DNA from 2 places in the Amycolatopsis panacis genome. Region 2 is predicted to be linked to the other one. Evidence: riboswitches for the same ligand, from Rfam matches in the RefSeq annotation. Region 2 holds a riboswitch; the other holds the start of a gene.
The links. A riboswitch is a leader RNA that binds a small molecule or an ion and turns the genes downstream of it on or off. The one in region 2 is predicted to bind S-adenosylmethionine.
Positions count from the first base shown of each region.

Region 1: it holds a riboswitch for S-adenosylmethionine, as region 2 does, so the genes downstream of both, thrC (threonine synthase) here and D5S19_RS28585 (aminotransferase class V-fold PLP-dependent enzyme) in region 2, are expected to answer to the same signal.

Region 1 covers NZ_QZFV01000073.1:52,639-60,188, forward strand. The annotation lists gene D5S19_RS11680 (ComEC/Rec2 family competence protein) at 1-835, shown strand, start outside; gene thrC (threonine synthase) at 914-2,179, opposite strand; SAM riboswitch class I at 2,193-2,326, opposite strand; gene holA (DNA polymerase III subunit delta) at 2,466-3,437, shown strand; gene rpsT (30S ribosomal protein S20) at 3,827-4,087, opposite strand; gene D5S19_RS11700 (DMT family transporter) at 4,501-5,364, shown strand; gene D5S19_RS11705 (VOC family protein) at 5,388-5,762, shown strand; gene D5S19_RS11710 (class I SAM-dependent methyltransferase) at 5,759-6,346, opposite strand; gene lepA (translation elongation factor 4) at 6,463-7,550, shown strand, end outside.
Region 2 covers NZ_QZFV01000133.1:9,002-16,551, forward strand. The annotation lists gene ileS (isoleucine--tRNA ligase) at 1-1,202, shown strand, start outside; gene D5S19_RS28570 (NYN domain-containing protein) at 1,236-1,970, shown strand; gene D5S19_RS28575 (penicillin-binding transpeptidase domain-containing protein) at 2,183-3,799, shown strand; gene D5S19_RS28580 (potassium/proton antiporter) at 3,911-5,389, shown strand; SAM riboswitch class IV at 5,486-5,600, shown strand; gene D5S19_RS28585 (aminotransferase class V-fold PLP-dependent enzyme) at 5,639-6,961, shown strand; gene lspA (signal peptidase II) at 7,008-7,550, shown strand, end outside.

The sequences.
Region 1 (7,550 bases), on a different contig from region 2:
GGTGCCTGCCCGGGTGCTGGAGCTCGGCTGGCCGCCGAAGGACTGGGCCGCAGTCGAATGCGACGTCGGACAGGGGGACGCCCTCGTATTGGCGACCGGAGAACCCGGGCGTGCGGTGGTGGTCGACACCGGGCCGGAACCGGGGCCGGTCGACGAATGCCTGAACCGGCTCGGTGTGGACCGGGTGCCGCTGATCGTGTTGAGCCACCTGCACGCCGACCATGTGGGCGGGCTCTCGTCGGTGTTCGAGGGGAGAGCCGTCGGCGCGGTCGCGGTCGGGCCGGGGCGGGCGCCTGCGTGGGCATGGCAGCAGGTCTCGGCCGAGGCCGCGAAGCACCGGGTACCGCTGGTGGAGTTGAACCAGGGCCGGCGGCTCGACTGGCCGGGCTTGTCTCTCGACGTGCTCGGGCCGCGTTACGCGACTACCAGATCGCCTGCCCTCCAGGATGGCACGATGATCAACAACAGCTCAGTGGTGCTGCGCGCCACCACGTCTGCCGGCCGGGTGCTGCTGAGCGGGGACGTCGAACTGGCCGCGCAGGCGGACTTGCTGGCCGGGGGAGTGGACCTGACCGCGGATGTGCTCAAGGTGCCGCACCACGGTTCGAAATACTCCGTGCCGCAGTTCCTTGCTGCGGTAAGGCCGCGCGCGGCGTTGATCAGCGTCGGTGCGGGCAATGGATATGGGCATCCCAGCAAGTCCACAGTGGACGTTCTGGGGGCGTTGGGTGCGCTGATCACCCGGACCGACGTCGACGGGGACACCGCGGTACTTCCCGGCGACGGTGGGCCTGTCGTCGCGCGCAGGGGTGAGCCACGGGGACCACCGCACTAGCTGCTGCCAGTGCCGGTGGCGTGCCGGTTCGTGTCCGGTCACCGAACGGCGGCGACCGGATACGACCGGACCGTCGTGTCAGTAGCCGAGTGCCTTGCTCACGGCCTCCGTGGACGGCGGCACCGTCGCCTTCGGGCCGAGGTGGTTCTCCACCGCGTCGAGGGTCTTGAGGCCGTCGCCGGTGATCAGGAGCACCGTCTCCGCGTCCGGGTCGAGCTTGCCGGTCTCCAGCAGCTTCTTCGCGGTGGCGACGGTGACCCCGCCCGCGGTCTCGGTGAAGATGCCTTCGGTGCGCGCGAGCAGCCGGATGCCCTCCACGACCTCCTCGTCGGTGACGTCCTCGATCGCGCCGCCGGTGCGGTGGACCACGTCGAGCACGTAGGGGCCGTCGGCCGGGTTGCCGATCGCGAGCGAACGGGCGATGGTGTCCGGCTTCACCGGCTGGACCACGTCGTGCCCGTTGCGGAACGCCGTCGACACCGGGGAGCAGCCGGTGGCCTGGGCGCCGAACACCTTGTACGGGCTGGCTTCCACGAGGCCGAGCTGACCGAACTCGCGGAAACCCTTGTCCACCTTGGTCAGCTGGGAACCGGAGGCGATGGGCACCACGATCTGTTCCGGCAGGCGCCAGCCGAGCTGTTCGGCGACCTCGAAGCCGAGCGTCTTCGAGCCCTCGGAGTAGTACGGGCGGACGTTGACGTTCACGAACGCCCACTTCGGGTGCTCGGCGGCCAACTCAGTGGCGAGGCGGTTCACGTCGTCGTAATTGCCGTCGACAGCGATCAGGTCGCCGTCGTAGACCGCGGTGGTGAGGATCTTGGCACGTTCGAGGCTCTTCGGGATCAGCACGACCGACCGCCAGCCGGCGCGCGCGGCGGCGGCCGCGGTCGCGTTGGCCAGGTTGCCGGTCGAGGGACACGCGAGGACCTCGAAGCCGAACTCGCGGGCCGCGGCGAGTGCCACCGCGACCACACGGTCCTTGAACGAGTGGGTGGGGTTGCCGGTGTCGTCCTTGACCCACACGGTCTTCAGGCCGAGTGCCTTGGCAAGCCGGTCGGCGCGCACGAGCCGGGTACCGCCCGGTTCGGTGTTCGGGATCTGCTCGACGGTCGAGGGGACGGGAAGGAGTTTCTTGTAGCGCCAGATGTTCTTCGGGCCCGCCTCGATGTCCTCACGGCGTACGCGGCCGAAGTCGTAGGCCACCTCAAGCGGTGAGAAGTCCTCCGCGGACACGAATTCCGGGGCGAGCGGCTGCCGGTGTCCCTCTTCCTTCGACACCAGCTCGACGGCGGGGCCGAGATCGAGCGTGGTGCGGGCGGGGTCCGTGCCGAGGGATGCGGTCATCGCGAGGTTCCTTTCCTCATCTGTCCCGCCATGGCGGGCCGGAATTGGCACCGTGTTCGTCAGCTATCCCGCGATCGCGGGATGACAGGCTGTACGCCGGTTGCCGGGGCTTCGTCGGGCCGTTCCCTCTGCCCCTCTGGATGAGCGGTATTCAGTTGTGGGCGCACCGCAGTGGATGTGGATGCCGCCTGGGCCACACCGTACGGCACACCGATCACCTCGTGCCATGGAGGCGGTCCAGATCACCGGAGCGGGCGGACTGCCGGCCGGGTGAGAGGATGGCCGGGTGACCACCGCACCCGCGCCGCTGCACCTCGTCACGGGCGAGGAAGAACTGCTCATCGAACGGGCCGTGCGCGCCGCGCTGGACGCGGCGCGGGCCGCCGATCCGACGGCCGACCTGACCCGGATTCGGGTGTCTGAACTCACACCGCCCGAACTGGCCGAACTGGTCAGCCCCTCGCTGTTCGCGGAGGGGCGGGTGATCGTGCTGGAGTCGGCGCAGGACATTTCGCAGGACCTGTCCGACGCGGTGCTCGCCTACCTGAAGGCCCCGGCGGAGGGGGTGGTGCTGGTGGTCGTGCACAGCGGCGGCGGGCGCAGCAAGGCGGCCAAAGTGCTGCCGGGCGCGCTGAAGAAGGCAGGCGCGGAGATCACCGAATGCCCGAAGCTCACCAAACCCGCCGAACGGGAATCGTTCGTACGCAACGAAGTCCGCCGTGCGGGCGGGAAGATCGACCCAGCGGGCGTGTCGGCTCTGCTCGACTCCGTCGGCTCCGACCTGCGCGAGCTGTCCTCGGCGGCGACCCAGCTGGTCGCGGATACCGGCGGCGTGATCGACGAGCAGGCGGTACGCCGCTACCACACCGGCCGCGCCGACGTGACCGGGTTCGCGGTGGCGGAGAAGGCCGTGGCCGGTGACCGAGCCGCCGCGCTGGAATCGCTGCGCTGGGCGATGCAGCTGGGCGTCCCGCACGTGCTGGTCGCCGACGCGCTGGCCGACGCCGTCCGCACCATCGCGCGGGTGTCCGCCGCCGGGCGCGGCAACCCGAACCAGATGGCCGGCGAGCTCGGCATGCCGCCGTGGAAGATCCGCAAGGCACAGGGCCAGTCCCGGGGCTGGGGCCAGGATGGCCTTGCCACCGCGATGCGCGTCGTGGCCAGGCTGAACGCCGAGGTGAAAGGCGCCGCCGCGGACGCGGACTACGCCCTGGAACGAGCCGTCGTCGAGGTGGTCGTCGCGAGGGGCGACCGCTGAACCCCGATCGTCCGGCGCCGTCGTCCGGCGCGGTGGCGTGGCCGCGTTCCCTGGTCATCCGGAGGGTATGCGGCAGGTACCGAAGACCGGATCGGTCGAAGGCGGCGGGTTCCGGCGCAAGAACTGCGGTCGTCCGGGGAACGGGGTCCCGGTCCAGGACGTGAGACCGGGTGCATGACGCGGCGGTGGGGGTGCTGTTCCACGCGACCCTGCGTGTGCTGTGAGTCCTTCGGGTGGCAGACGGAACGCAGGTCGTGGGACATCGCAGCACGAACGGTGCGGGCAGGCCGTTGACGGGTAGGACCAGGACGAGGTTGCGTGGCCCGAGGTCACCTGGGCATACGAAAAGGCCCGGCGACCGAGGTCACCGGGCCTTCAGGCGAACCGGCTCAGAGCTGGTTCGCGCGCTTCGCGATCGCCGACTTCTTGTTCGCGGCCTGGTTGGCGTGGATGACGCCCTTGGTGACCGCCTTGTCGAGCTTGCGAGCGGCCTCGCGCTGCAGCTCGAGGGCCTTGTCCTTGTCGCCGGACTCGGCGGCCTCGCGGAACTTGCGGATCGCGGTCTTCACCGAGGACCGGATCGCCAGGTTGCGCTGCCGCGCCTTCTCGTTCGTGGTGATGCGCTTGATCTGCGACTTGATATTGGCCATGGAGGCGTCCTCTTTCACTCGATGAAGGTCGTCACCGCGACGTACTGGCTCCGGCAGCGCCCGCGAAGGCGACCGGGTTTCCTCCCTGACGGAATGCCGCACGGCGACGAAGGGAAAGCTTAACAGCCCAGCTCGGCGGCCCTGCGAGGTGCCCGGATTTCCTTCGGCCCGGATCTTGGGGCTGGCAGTCGTCCGATACGCCCTTGCCGCCTCGGTTACGGTGGTATCCGGTAGTGCCTAGGGTTCCGTCGCCGGGCCGTCGTCCGTCTTGTGCGGGCGCTGTGACAACGAGGTCCGGCGGGGCTGGTCCGAGCGGCACCGTCGGCCGGGCAGGGTGCCGGTCGTTCATCTGACGGGACAAAAGCCTGGAGGAACCCGGTCTTCGGCATGCGCCCAAGACCAGAAGGGTTCTCGTGAACGGCACTGCTCTGTCCATGGTCCTCGCCGCCGCGGTCGTGCACGCGGTCTGGAATCTCGCGGCCAAGCGGGTTTCCGGCGGGGGTGCGCAGTTCGTCTGGCTGTACTACACGGTTTCCGCAGTCCTCTTGCTGCCGTTCGTGGTGGTGGCGCTGGTCGTCGAGCCGGAGCGTCCACAGTGGAGCTGGCTGGGGGCGGCGCTCGTCACCGCGGTGCTCCATGTCGGGTACGGGATCGTGCTGCAGCGCGGCTACCACGTCGGCGATCTGTCGCTCGTGTACCCGCTCGCGCGCGGGACCGGGCCGCTGTTGTCGGTGCTCGTGGCGGTTCTCCTCTTGCACGAGAGGCCCGGCGTGCTTGGGCTGATCGGGGCGGTCCTCGTGGTGGCGGGAGTACTCGTGATCAGTCTCGGCGGCAGCCACGCGGGCGAAGAGGCACGGCGGGCAGGCGTGTTCTACGGCGTGCTCACTGGTGCCATGATCGCGGCGTACACGCTTTGGGACGCGCAGTCGGTCACGACGGTGGGCGTGCCGCCGCTCGTCTACTTCGGTGGTGGAGCGCTCCTACAGAGCGTGCTGCTGGCGCCAACGGCCGTACGTGGCCGAGTCGAGGTCGGACGGCTGTGGCGGGAGCATCGTCGCGAGGTGCTGGTCGTCGGGGTTGCTTCGCCGTTGGGGTACCTGCTGGTGCTGTACGCGCTGCAGATCGCGCCGGTGAGCCTCGTTGCGCCTGCGCGGGAGCTGTCGATCGTCTTCGGCGGGGTTGCAGCGTGGCTGCTGCTGGGGGAGCGCAACGCGGTGCGCCGGCTGGTCGGCTCGGTCGTGGTGCTGGCCGGGATCGCTGCGATTGCGGTGGCCTGAACCACTCCGGTAGGCATGCAGCCATGGAAGTACTGAGCAGCCGGATGCTGATCCACCCGCGTGATCCGCAGGTCTCGACGGCCTTCTATCGCGACACTCTCGGCCTGGCCGTCGAGCGCGAATTCCCTGGTGGCACGCGGTTCTTCGCCGGCGGCGGCTCGATCGAGGTGGTCGGCTCCGGGCAGACCGCGCCGAGCCCGGACGTGAACCTGTTCCTGCAGGTCCGCGACCTGCCCGCGGTGCTCGCCGACCTGGCCGCCCGTGGGGTCGAGCCGGTGCGCGGGCCTCAGCGCGAGCCGTGGGGGACGGACGAGGCGTGGATCACCGATCCGGACGGTCTGCGGATCGTGCTCGTCGAAGTCCCCGAAGATCACCCGTTGCGCCGCGACAGCCGTTAGCCCGGCTTACGCGCTCGCAGTTGCGCGGCCAGCGCGGTGAAGCCCGGCGGCTCCCAGGTCCAGGTCTGCAGGTCGGTGAAGCCCGCTTCGGCGGCTTCGTCGGCCAGTTCGTGACGGGTAACCGACAGGAGCTTTTCGTGCGCAGACAGCAACAGCCGTCCGCCGGGGCGCAGCACGCGGAACAGCTCGGCGAACGCGGCCGGCCGGTCGTCCCACAGCTGGACGTTGTTCACCGTGAGTATGACGTCCACGCTGGCGTCCGCGGATCCGGTGTGTGCGGCCGTGCCGGCACGCAGTTCGACCCGGTCGCCGCAGCGGACACGGCACAGTTCGCGCATCTCGCCGGATGGCTCGACGCCGATCACCTTGCCGGCCAGCCGGCTCGCGGCGTCCAGGCCGAGCCCTGGTCCGGGGCCGGTGACCAGCACCGTTTCGTCGGGTTCGAGCTGGGCGAGGTCGACGATGCGCTGCTCGGTGGCCGCGTTGGCGAACGCCATCAGCCTGCCGCCGATGCGGCCGAGCAGGCCGCTCGGGTGGCCGAACGCCCGGTCCACCGCGGCGCCGGGGGAGGGTGAAGTGGTCATACTTCGAGGTCACCACGAGCGCCGTGGCCCCGCATCGGGGATGACCCCCACCCGCACCCGGAGGTCCATGGGAACATGGGAGCCGGACACTTCCGACCAGCCCGAGGACAGCCCGAGTGACAGCGCCCAAGACGTTCGCCGACACCACCTTCACGCCGCCGGAGTTCATCCGCAACTTCTGCATCATCGCCCACATCGACCACGGCAAGTCGACGCTGGCCGACCGGATGCTGCAGCTGACCGGCGTCGTCGAGGAGCGGGCCATGCGCGCGCAGTACCTCGACCGCATGGACATCGAGCGGGAACGCGGCATCACGATCAAGGCCCAGAACGTCCGGCTGCCGTGGCAGGTCGGCGGGGTCGATCACGTGCTGCACCTGATCGACACGCCCGGTCACGTCGACTTCACCTACGAGGTCTCCCGCGCGCTCGAAGCGTGCGAGGGCGCGATCCTGCTGGTCGACGCCGCGCAGGGGATCGAGGCCCAGACGCTGGCGAACCTGTACCTGGCGCTGGAGAACGACCTGCACATCATCCCGGTGCTGAACAAGATCGACCTGCCCTCGGCGGATCCGGAGAAGTACGCCGCGGAGATCGCGCACATCATCGGCTGCGAGCCCTCGGACGTGCTGCGCGTGTCGGCCAAGACCGGCGTGGGCGTGGCCGAGCTGCTGGACGAGTGCGTGCGCCAGGTCCCGGCGCCGGTCGGCGACGCGGACGCGCCCGCACGGGCGATGATCTTCGACTCGGTCTACGACACCTACCGCGGCGTGGTCACCTACATCCGCGTGGTGGACGGGAAGATCACCCCGCGCGAGAAGATCCGGATGATGTCCACCGGGGCCACGCACGAGCTGCTCGAGGTCGGCATCATCTCGCCGGAGCCGAAGGTCAGCAAGGGGCTCGGCGTCGGCGAGGTCGGCTACCTGATCACCGGCGTGAAGGACGTGCGCCAGTCGAAGGTCGGCGACACCGTGACCGCGGAGCGCAACGGCGCGAAGGAGCCGCTGGCCGGCTACCGCGAGCCGAAACCGATGGTGTTCTCCGGCCTGTACCCGGTGGACGGCTCGGACTACCCGGAGCTGCGTGAGGCGCTGGAGAAGCTGCAGCTCAACGACGCCGCGCTGACGTATGAACCGGAGACCTCGGTGGCGCTGGGCTTCGGCTTCCGCTGTGGCTTCCTCGGGTTGCTGCACCTGGAGAT
Region 2 (7,550 bases):
GCCCGATCCTGCGCGGCGGGAACCTGGTGGTGACCGACCGCGGCATCCGGGACGCTGTGCGCCAGGCCGTACTGCCGCTGTGGAACTCGTACTACTTCCTGGCCCTGTACGCGAATGCCGAGGGCAAGCAAGGCGTCTGGCGCACGGATTCGACGCACCTGCTGGACCGCTACGTGCTCGCGAAGACCCATGAGCTGGTCACCGACGTCGAGGCCGCGCTGGACCGGTATGACGTCGCCGGAGCCTGCCAGATCGTGCGGGATTTCCTTGAGGTGCTCACGAACTGGTACGTCCGCCGGTCCCGGGACCGGTTCTGGGCCGGGGAACAGGACGCGATCGACACCCTGCACACCGTGCTGGAGGTGACCTGCCGGGTGATCGCACCGCTGCTGCCGCTGACCACGGAAACGGTGTGGCGCGGCTTGACCGGCGAGCGCTCGGTGCACCTGACCGACTGGCCGAACGCGCTCGACCTGCCCGCGGACGCCGCGCTGGTGACCGCGATGGACCGGGTGCGGCAGGTGGCGTCCTCGGCGCTGGCGCTGCGCAAGGCGAACAAGCTGCGCGTGCGCCTGCCGCTGGCGAAACTGCTGGTGGCGGCCGAGGACGTGGCGCCGCTGGGCGACTTCACCGACATCCTGCGCGACGAGGTGAACGTCAAGGCGGTCGAGCTGACCACCGACGTCGCCGCGCACGGCACCTTCGAGGTCGCGGTGAACGCCCGCGCCGCCGGGCCGCGGCTGGGCAAGGTCGTGCAGCAGGTGATCAAGGCGGTCAAGTCCGGCGACTGGACCACCTCCGCCTCCGGCGCGGTCGTCGCCGCCGGGGTCGAACTGGCCGAGGGCGAGTACGAACGCCGCCTGGTCGCCGCCGGTGGTGGCGCCGCGGCCGAGCTGCCGGGCGGGGCGGGACTGGTGGTGCTCGACACCGAGGTCACCCCGGAGCTGTCCGCCGAGGGTGTGGCCCGCGACCTGATCCGCGTGATCCAGCAAGCCCGCCGCGACGCCGACCTCGACGTCGCGGACCGCATCACGCTGACCGTCGACGCCCCCGAAGACGTGCTTTCGGCGGCGCGTGCGCATGAGAAGTTCATCGCCACGGAGACGCTGACGACGTCGGTTTCCCATGGCGAGGTGGCCGGAGGCTTCGAGGGCACGGTCGGGGAGGGTGTGCCGGTCCGGGTGGCGGTCGCGAAGGCGTGAGCGCTGCTGGGATGCACCGCTAATCTGGTCACTATGCGTGTTGGAGTGTACGTCGACGGTTACAATCTGTATTACGGTGGACGCGGCATCGTGGGTGGATCCGGGATTGCCGGTTGGCGGTGGCTTGACGTCCGGCGCTTGGCGGAGAACACCGTCGATCGACACTCGGGCTGGCGTGATGCGAGCGTGGCGAGAGTGGTGTTCCGCACGGCAAGGATCAGCGGTGCGAGTCATCCGGCGGGCACGCGGGACCAGAATGTCTATTTGCGCGCGTTGAAGGAGGCGCGCTCGGTCGACGTGATCGAGCTGGGCCGGTATGTCAATCGGGTGGCCACCGCGCCGTTGGCGGTGAAAGGAGCGAGAGGCAAGCCTGAAGTGGCCACGGCCGGGTGGCCGATCATGATCCAGGATTCCTCCGGGCAACCGGTGCCGGATGCCCGGTTCATGGTGTCGGTGGCCCGGCGTGAGGAAAAGGGATCAGACGTCAACGTCGCTTCGCACCTCCTGCTGGATCTGCTGTACGAGCGGGTGGATGCGGTGGTGGTGGTCAGCAATGACAGCGATCTCGCGTTTCCGATCGAACAAGCGCGCCGGCGGTGTCCCGTCGGAGTGGTCAATCCGACCCGTAACTACGTCGCGGGCGCCTTGAGCGCTGACGCCGGTGCAGGTGTCGGCGGACACTGGTGGTGGCAACTGACTGCGGACGATTTGAAGAGCGCCCAGCTCCCTGCCCGGGTCGGCAAGCTCAGCCGCCCACCGGGCTGGTAAGTGGCGGGCACTGACGAGGATCGGCTACGATGGGCAAACACACCGCCCGGCCCCTTCGTGGGCCGGGTTTTCCTTTTCGGTGACCTTCCCCGGCTGGCGATCCACCCCTGATCAGCCACCGCCCTCCTTCCCGGTAACACCCGGCCCCCATTGGCGATGAGCCAACGGGCGCCGGGCGTGGGCGCGCCACGAGGCCCGGAGGGGGAGCACAGGTGAGTCCTGCCGCAAAAAGGGGCGTCCTGATCGGGGGCGCGCTGGCCGTGGTCGTGATCGTCGTCGCCGCGGTGCTGTCGCTGACCGGCGGGGCATCACCCGCACCAGCGGCCGACACGGCGGACACCGCCGAACCCGGCCCGGTCGATCCAGGGACAGCCGCCCGCCAGTACCTCACCGCCTTCGCCGCAGGTAAGGCCGACGACGCAGGCCAGGTCACCGACCAGCCGCAGACCGCGTCGGCCGCGGTGCGCGACGTCTGGTCCGTGCTGAAGCCCCACGATGTCGTCACGAAGCTGGACAAGCTCGGCGCGCCGGCAGGTGATCGCGTGGCCGCCTCCTACACGGTTACCTGGACCTTCGCGCCCGGCCGGGTGTGGTCGTATCCGGCTGCGTTCGACGTCGTCCGTGGGCCGGACGGCTGGCATGTGCACTGGGCGCCGTCGGTGCTGCACCCGAAGCTGCAGGACGGGCAACGGCTGGTGGTCTCCACCGCCGCCTCCGACGTCCCGGCGGTGGTCGACCGCGACGGCAAGGCGGTCGTGCTGGCCGGCGAGGGCGGGCTGCGCCTGGCCGATGACAAGGCGTTCCCCCTGCTGCGTTCCGCGCTCACCTCACATGCCCGGGCGTCGTCCGGAGACGCGTTCGCGGTGGAGCGGGTCGATCGCGAAGGCAAGAGCCAGGAGACGCTGTTCGGACACGCCGGCGCCGAGCCAAAGCCGATGACGAGCAGCGTCAGCACGGCGATCCAGGCAGCTGCGCAGGCCGCTGTCGACGGCTATCGCGGCAAGGCCGTCCTGGTCGCGCTTCAGCCGTCTACCGGCGATGTGCTGGCGGTGGCGCAGAACAGCCAGGTGGACAACCCGGCATCGGCGTTCAGCGGACAGTACGCGCCCGGTTCGACGTTCAAGATCGTCACCGCCACCGCCGCGCTGGAAGCCGGTCTGGTCACTGTGGACTCACCGATGGCTTGTCCGCTCACCGAACGAATCGGCACCCGAACACTGTCCAATGAGGGCTTCGACCTCGGCACGACCACGCTGCAGCGGGCGTTCGCGCGTTCCTGCAACACCACGTTCGGCAAGCTCGCCGCGCAGTTGCCCGCCGACGCACTGGCGAAAGCCGCCACGCAGTACGGCCTCAACGCTGACTTCGAACTCCCCGGCATGCGCACCGAACTGGGTCGGGTCGATCCCTCGCAGAGCCCGGACGAACAGGTCGAGGACGGCATCGGCCAGGGCACCGTGCAGGTCAGCCCGTTCGGCGCCGCGGTACTGGCGGCGACCGCGGCGAGTGGGCGCGCGATCACGCCGCAGCTCTGGCCGGACGGCGGCACCAAGGTCGTCACCGCCTACGCGCCGCCGCCCGCCGCGGTGCTGGCGCCGCTGCGCACGATGCTGCGGGAGGTGGTCACCGCGGGCACCGCCACCGGGCTCGCCCGTTCGGGTGCGGTGTTCGGCAAGACCGGCACCGCGCAGTTCGGCGACGGCGCCCAGGCACACGGCTGGTTCGTCGGCTACCGCGGTGACGTGGCGTTCTCGGTCTTTCTCGAAGGTGGCCAGGACTCCGGTCCGGCGGTCGCCCTCGGCGCGAAATTCCTCGCCGCCGTGCCCTAGCCGTCGCACCGTCCGAAAAGGACTGGAACATCCGTTTCGGGGACACGTGTCCGGCCGCGCCGGGCGCCTCACTATTCTGGACGCGCTGCGGGTCGGGGACGGGGAGGCGACATGGACGGACTTCCGGTACTCCTCGGCGTCGGCGGACTGGTGCTGCTGTCCTCGGTGCTCGCGGTGCGGGTGTCCATCCGGCTCGGCTTCCCGTCACTGCTGCTGTATCTCGCGATCGGCGTGGTACTCGGGGAATCCGGCCTCGGTATCCACTTCGACAACCCGGCGCTCACCCAGTCGCTCGGGCTGGCCGCACTGGTGCTGATTCTCACCGAAGGCGGGCTCACCACCCGCTGGTCGTCGGTCAAATCCTCGCTGGGGCCCGGGATCGTGCTGTCCACAGTGGCCGTGGTGATCAGCATCGTGGTCACCGGCGCGGCGCTGCACTGGCTGCTCGGCCTCGATTGGCGGCTGGCGCTGCTGTGGGGCGCGGTACTGGCCTCCACCGACGCCGCGGCGGTGTTCTCCGTGCTGCGTTCGGCCGGAATCGGCAAACGGCTGTCCGGCATGCTCGAACTCGAGTCCGGGATCAACGACGCGCCCGCCTACATCGCGGTGATCGTACTGGCCTCCGGGGATGCGGTCGATTGGTCGCTGCCGCTGGTGGTGGTCTACGAATTGGCCGCCGGCCTGGCCATCGGGCTGGCGTTCGGCTGGCTCGGCACCCAGGCGCTGCGCCGGGCCGCGCTCCCGGCGACCGGGCTCTACCCGCTCGCCACGGTCGCGGTGTGCGTGCTCGCCTACTCCTCGGGTCAGCTCGCGCACGCCTCCGGCCTGCTCGCCACCTACGTCGCGGGGCTGGTGCTGGGCAATTCGAAGCTGCCGCACCGCTCGGACACCCTGTCCTTCGCCGAAGGGCTCGGCTGGCTCGCCCAGATCGGGCTGTTCGTGCTGCTCGGCCTGTTCGCCTCGCCGGGCAGGCTGCTGGAGACGCTGGTGCCCGGCCTGGTCGCGGGCGCGGTCGTGCTGCTGCTGGCCCGGCCGCTGTCGGTGGCGCTGTCCCTGCTGCCGTTCCGGCTGCCCTGGCGAGAGCAGGCGTTCCTGTCCTGGGCCGGGCTGCGCGGGGCGGTGCCGATCGTGCTCGCGATGATCCCGCTGTCCCAAGGCGTGCCGGGCGCGCAACGGCTGGTGGACGCGGTGTTCGTGCTCGTCATCGTGCTGACCCTGCTGCAAGGGTCGACGCTGGGGCCGCTGGCGCGGCTGCTGCGGCTGGACCGGGCGGGCGAGGTGCAGGAGATCGAGGTCGACTCGGCCCCGCTCGACGAGCTCGGCGCCGAGCTGCTGCAGGTGCGCATCCAGAAGGGCTCGAAGCTGCACGGCGTGTACCTGTCCGAGCTGCGGCTGCCCGCCGGGGCCACGGTGAGCCTGGTGGTGCGCGGCGGAGCCGGGTTCACCCCGCAGAAGACGAGCCGGCTGCAGGAGGACGACCAGCTGCTCGTGGTCGCCACCGAGCACGTGCGCGAAGCCGCCGAGCTGCGGATCCGCGCGGTGGACCGGGCCGGGCGGCTGGCCAGGTGGCGCGGCGAGTCCGGCCGCTGACCGGGACAGTCCACTGTGGACTGACCGGGTGACGGCCGTCTCAGATCACGGAATGGGCTGGTGCCGCGCGCCGATGATCGGCTATCGTTCTCGGCAGGTCATGAGTGCCAGCGTCAAGCCCCGGCTTGCTGGCCGGCAACCCTCCTTCCGCGGTGGGGTGCCCCGGGTGAGGACCGGGCCGGTCGCGCAGTGCGGCGGGCAAGCGCGGGCCCCTCGCCGGGTCCCCCGGATTGCCGAGGAGGCAGCGTCATGACTCTCGCACTCGACCGGACCACCGAAACCTCTGTTCCGCCGGTGGCCGGTGCCGGCCTGCGCGTACCGCTGGTGACCGGCGGCGACGTCTCCTACGCCAACCTCGACCACGCGGCCAGTGCGCCGTGCCTGTCCGCGGTCCGGTCCGCGGTCGACGAGTTCCTGCCCTGGTACGCCAGCGTGCACCGGGGCGCGGGGTTCGCGTCGCAGGTCTCCACCCGGCTGTACGAGCGCACGCGGGAAGTGCTGCGCCGCTTCGCCGACGCCCGCGACACCGACACCGTGGTGTTCACCCGCAACACCACCGATGCGTTCAACCTGCTGGCGAAGGCGTTGCCGCGCAACACTTCCGTGGTCGTGTTCGACACCGAGCACCACGCCGCGCTGCTGCCGTGGCGCGGGCCGAACGTGCGCCGGGTGTCGCTGCCGCGTACCCGGCTGGCCGCAGTGTCCGTTGTGGACGAAGCGCTGGCCGCCTGCCCGCAGGGGCCGCGGCTGGTGGTCGTCGCCGGAGCGTCCAATGTGACCGGTGAACTGCTGCCGGTGGCGGAGATCTCCGCGGTGGCGCGGAAACACGGTGCCCGGGTGGCGCTGGACGCCGCGCAGCTCGCGCCGCACCGGCGGATCTCGCTGCGGGAGCTCGACGTGGACTACGTGGCGCTGTCCGGGCACAAGCTCTACGCGCCGTTCGGTGCCGGCGCGCTGATCGGCCGGAGCGACTGGCTGCGCGCGGCCGTGCCGTACCTCGCCGGCGGCGGTGCGACGAAGCTGGTCACCGAAGAGGCCGTGGTCTGGAACGCCGGGCCGGAGCGGCACGAGGCGGGCTCGCCCAACACCGTCGGCGTGTATGCGCTGAGCGTCGCCTGCGAACAGCTGGCCGCGAACTGGGACGCGATCGGCGCGCACGAGGCCGAGCTGCTCGAACGGCTCCGCACGGGCCTCGCCGTGCTGCCCGGCTGCGCCGAACTGCGGCTGTTCGACGCCCCGGTGGACCGCGTCGGCACGGTCAGCTTCGTCGTCGACGGATTCGACCCGGGTTGGGTCGCCGCCGTGCTGTCGGCCGAGTACGGCATCGGAGTGCGCGACGGCGCGTTCTGTGCCCACGTCGCCACTCGCCGCCTGATCCGCGAGACCGGCGGCGAAGGGCAGCAGGCGCTCCGCGTGAGCCTCGGGCTGGGCAGCACCGCCGAGCACGTCGACCGGCTCCTGCTGGCCTTGCGGCAGATCGTCGCCCGCGGCGCTCGGTGGGAATACACCAAGGTGGACGGCCGGTGGGCGCCGGTCGGCGACCCGCGTGAGCTGCCGCCGTTCTGTGCCTGACGGCGGTGCTGGGAGTGGGCCGGGGGCGAGCGTGGACAATGGGGGAGTGAGCACCGAGCCCTCGCCCGAATCCGACGTGTCCGAGCCCGCTGTGCCCGAGCCTGACGTGCCCGGGCCTGCCGAGCCGCGGCCCGGGGGGGATACCGGAGGAGCCGAGGTGGCCCCGGCGCCGTCGCTGCCCAAGCGGCGGATCGGCCTGGTGTTCGCGGTCGCGGTGCTGATCTGGGTGATCGACCTGGTGACCAAGAACCTGGTCGCGGCCAATCTGGAGGGCAAGGAGCCGGTCCGCATCCTCGGCGGGCTGATCTACCTGCAGGTGATCCGCAATCCGGGGGCCGCCTTCTCCATGGCCACCGGGATGACCTGGGTGCTCGCGCTGATCGCCGCGGCGGTCGTGGTGGCCATCGTGTGGCTGGCGCGGCGGCTGCGCTCGGTCGGCTGGGCGATCGGGCTCGGCCTGGTGCTCGCGGGTGCGCTCGGCAACCTGACCGACCGCCTGTTCCGCGCGCCGGGCCCGCTGCATGGCCACGTCATCGACTTCATCTCCGCCTTCGCACCCAACGGCCAGGGCTTCGCCATCTTCAACATC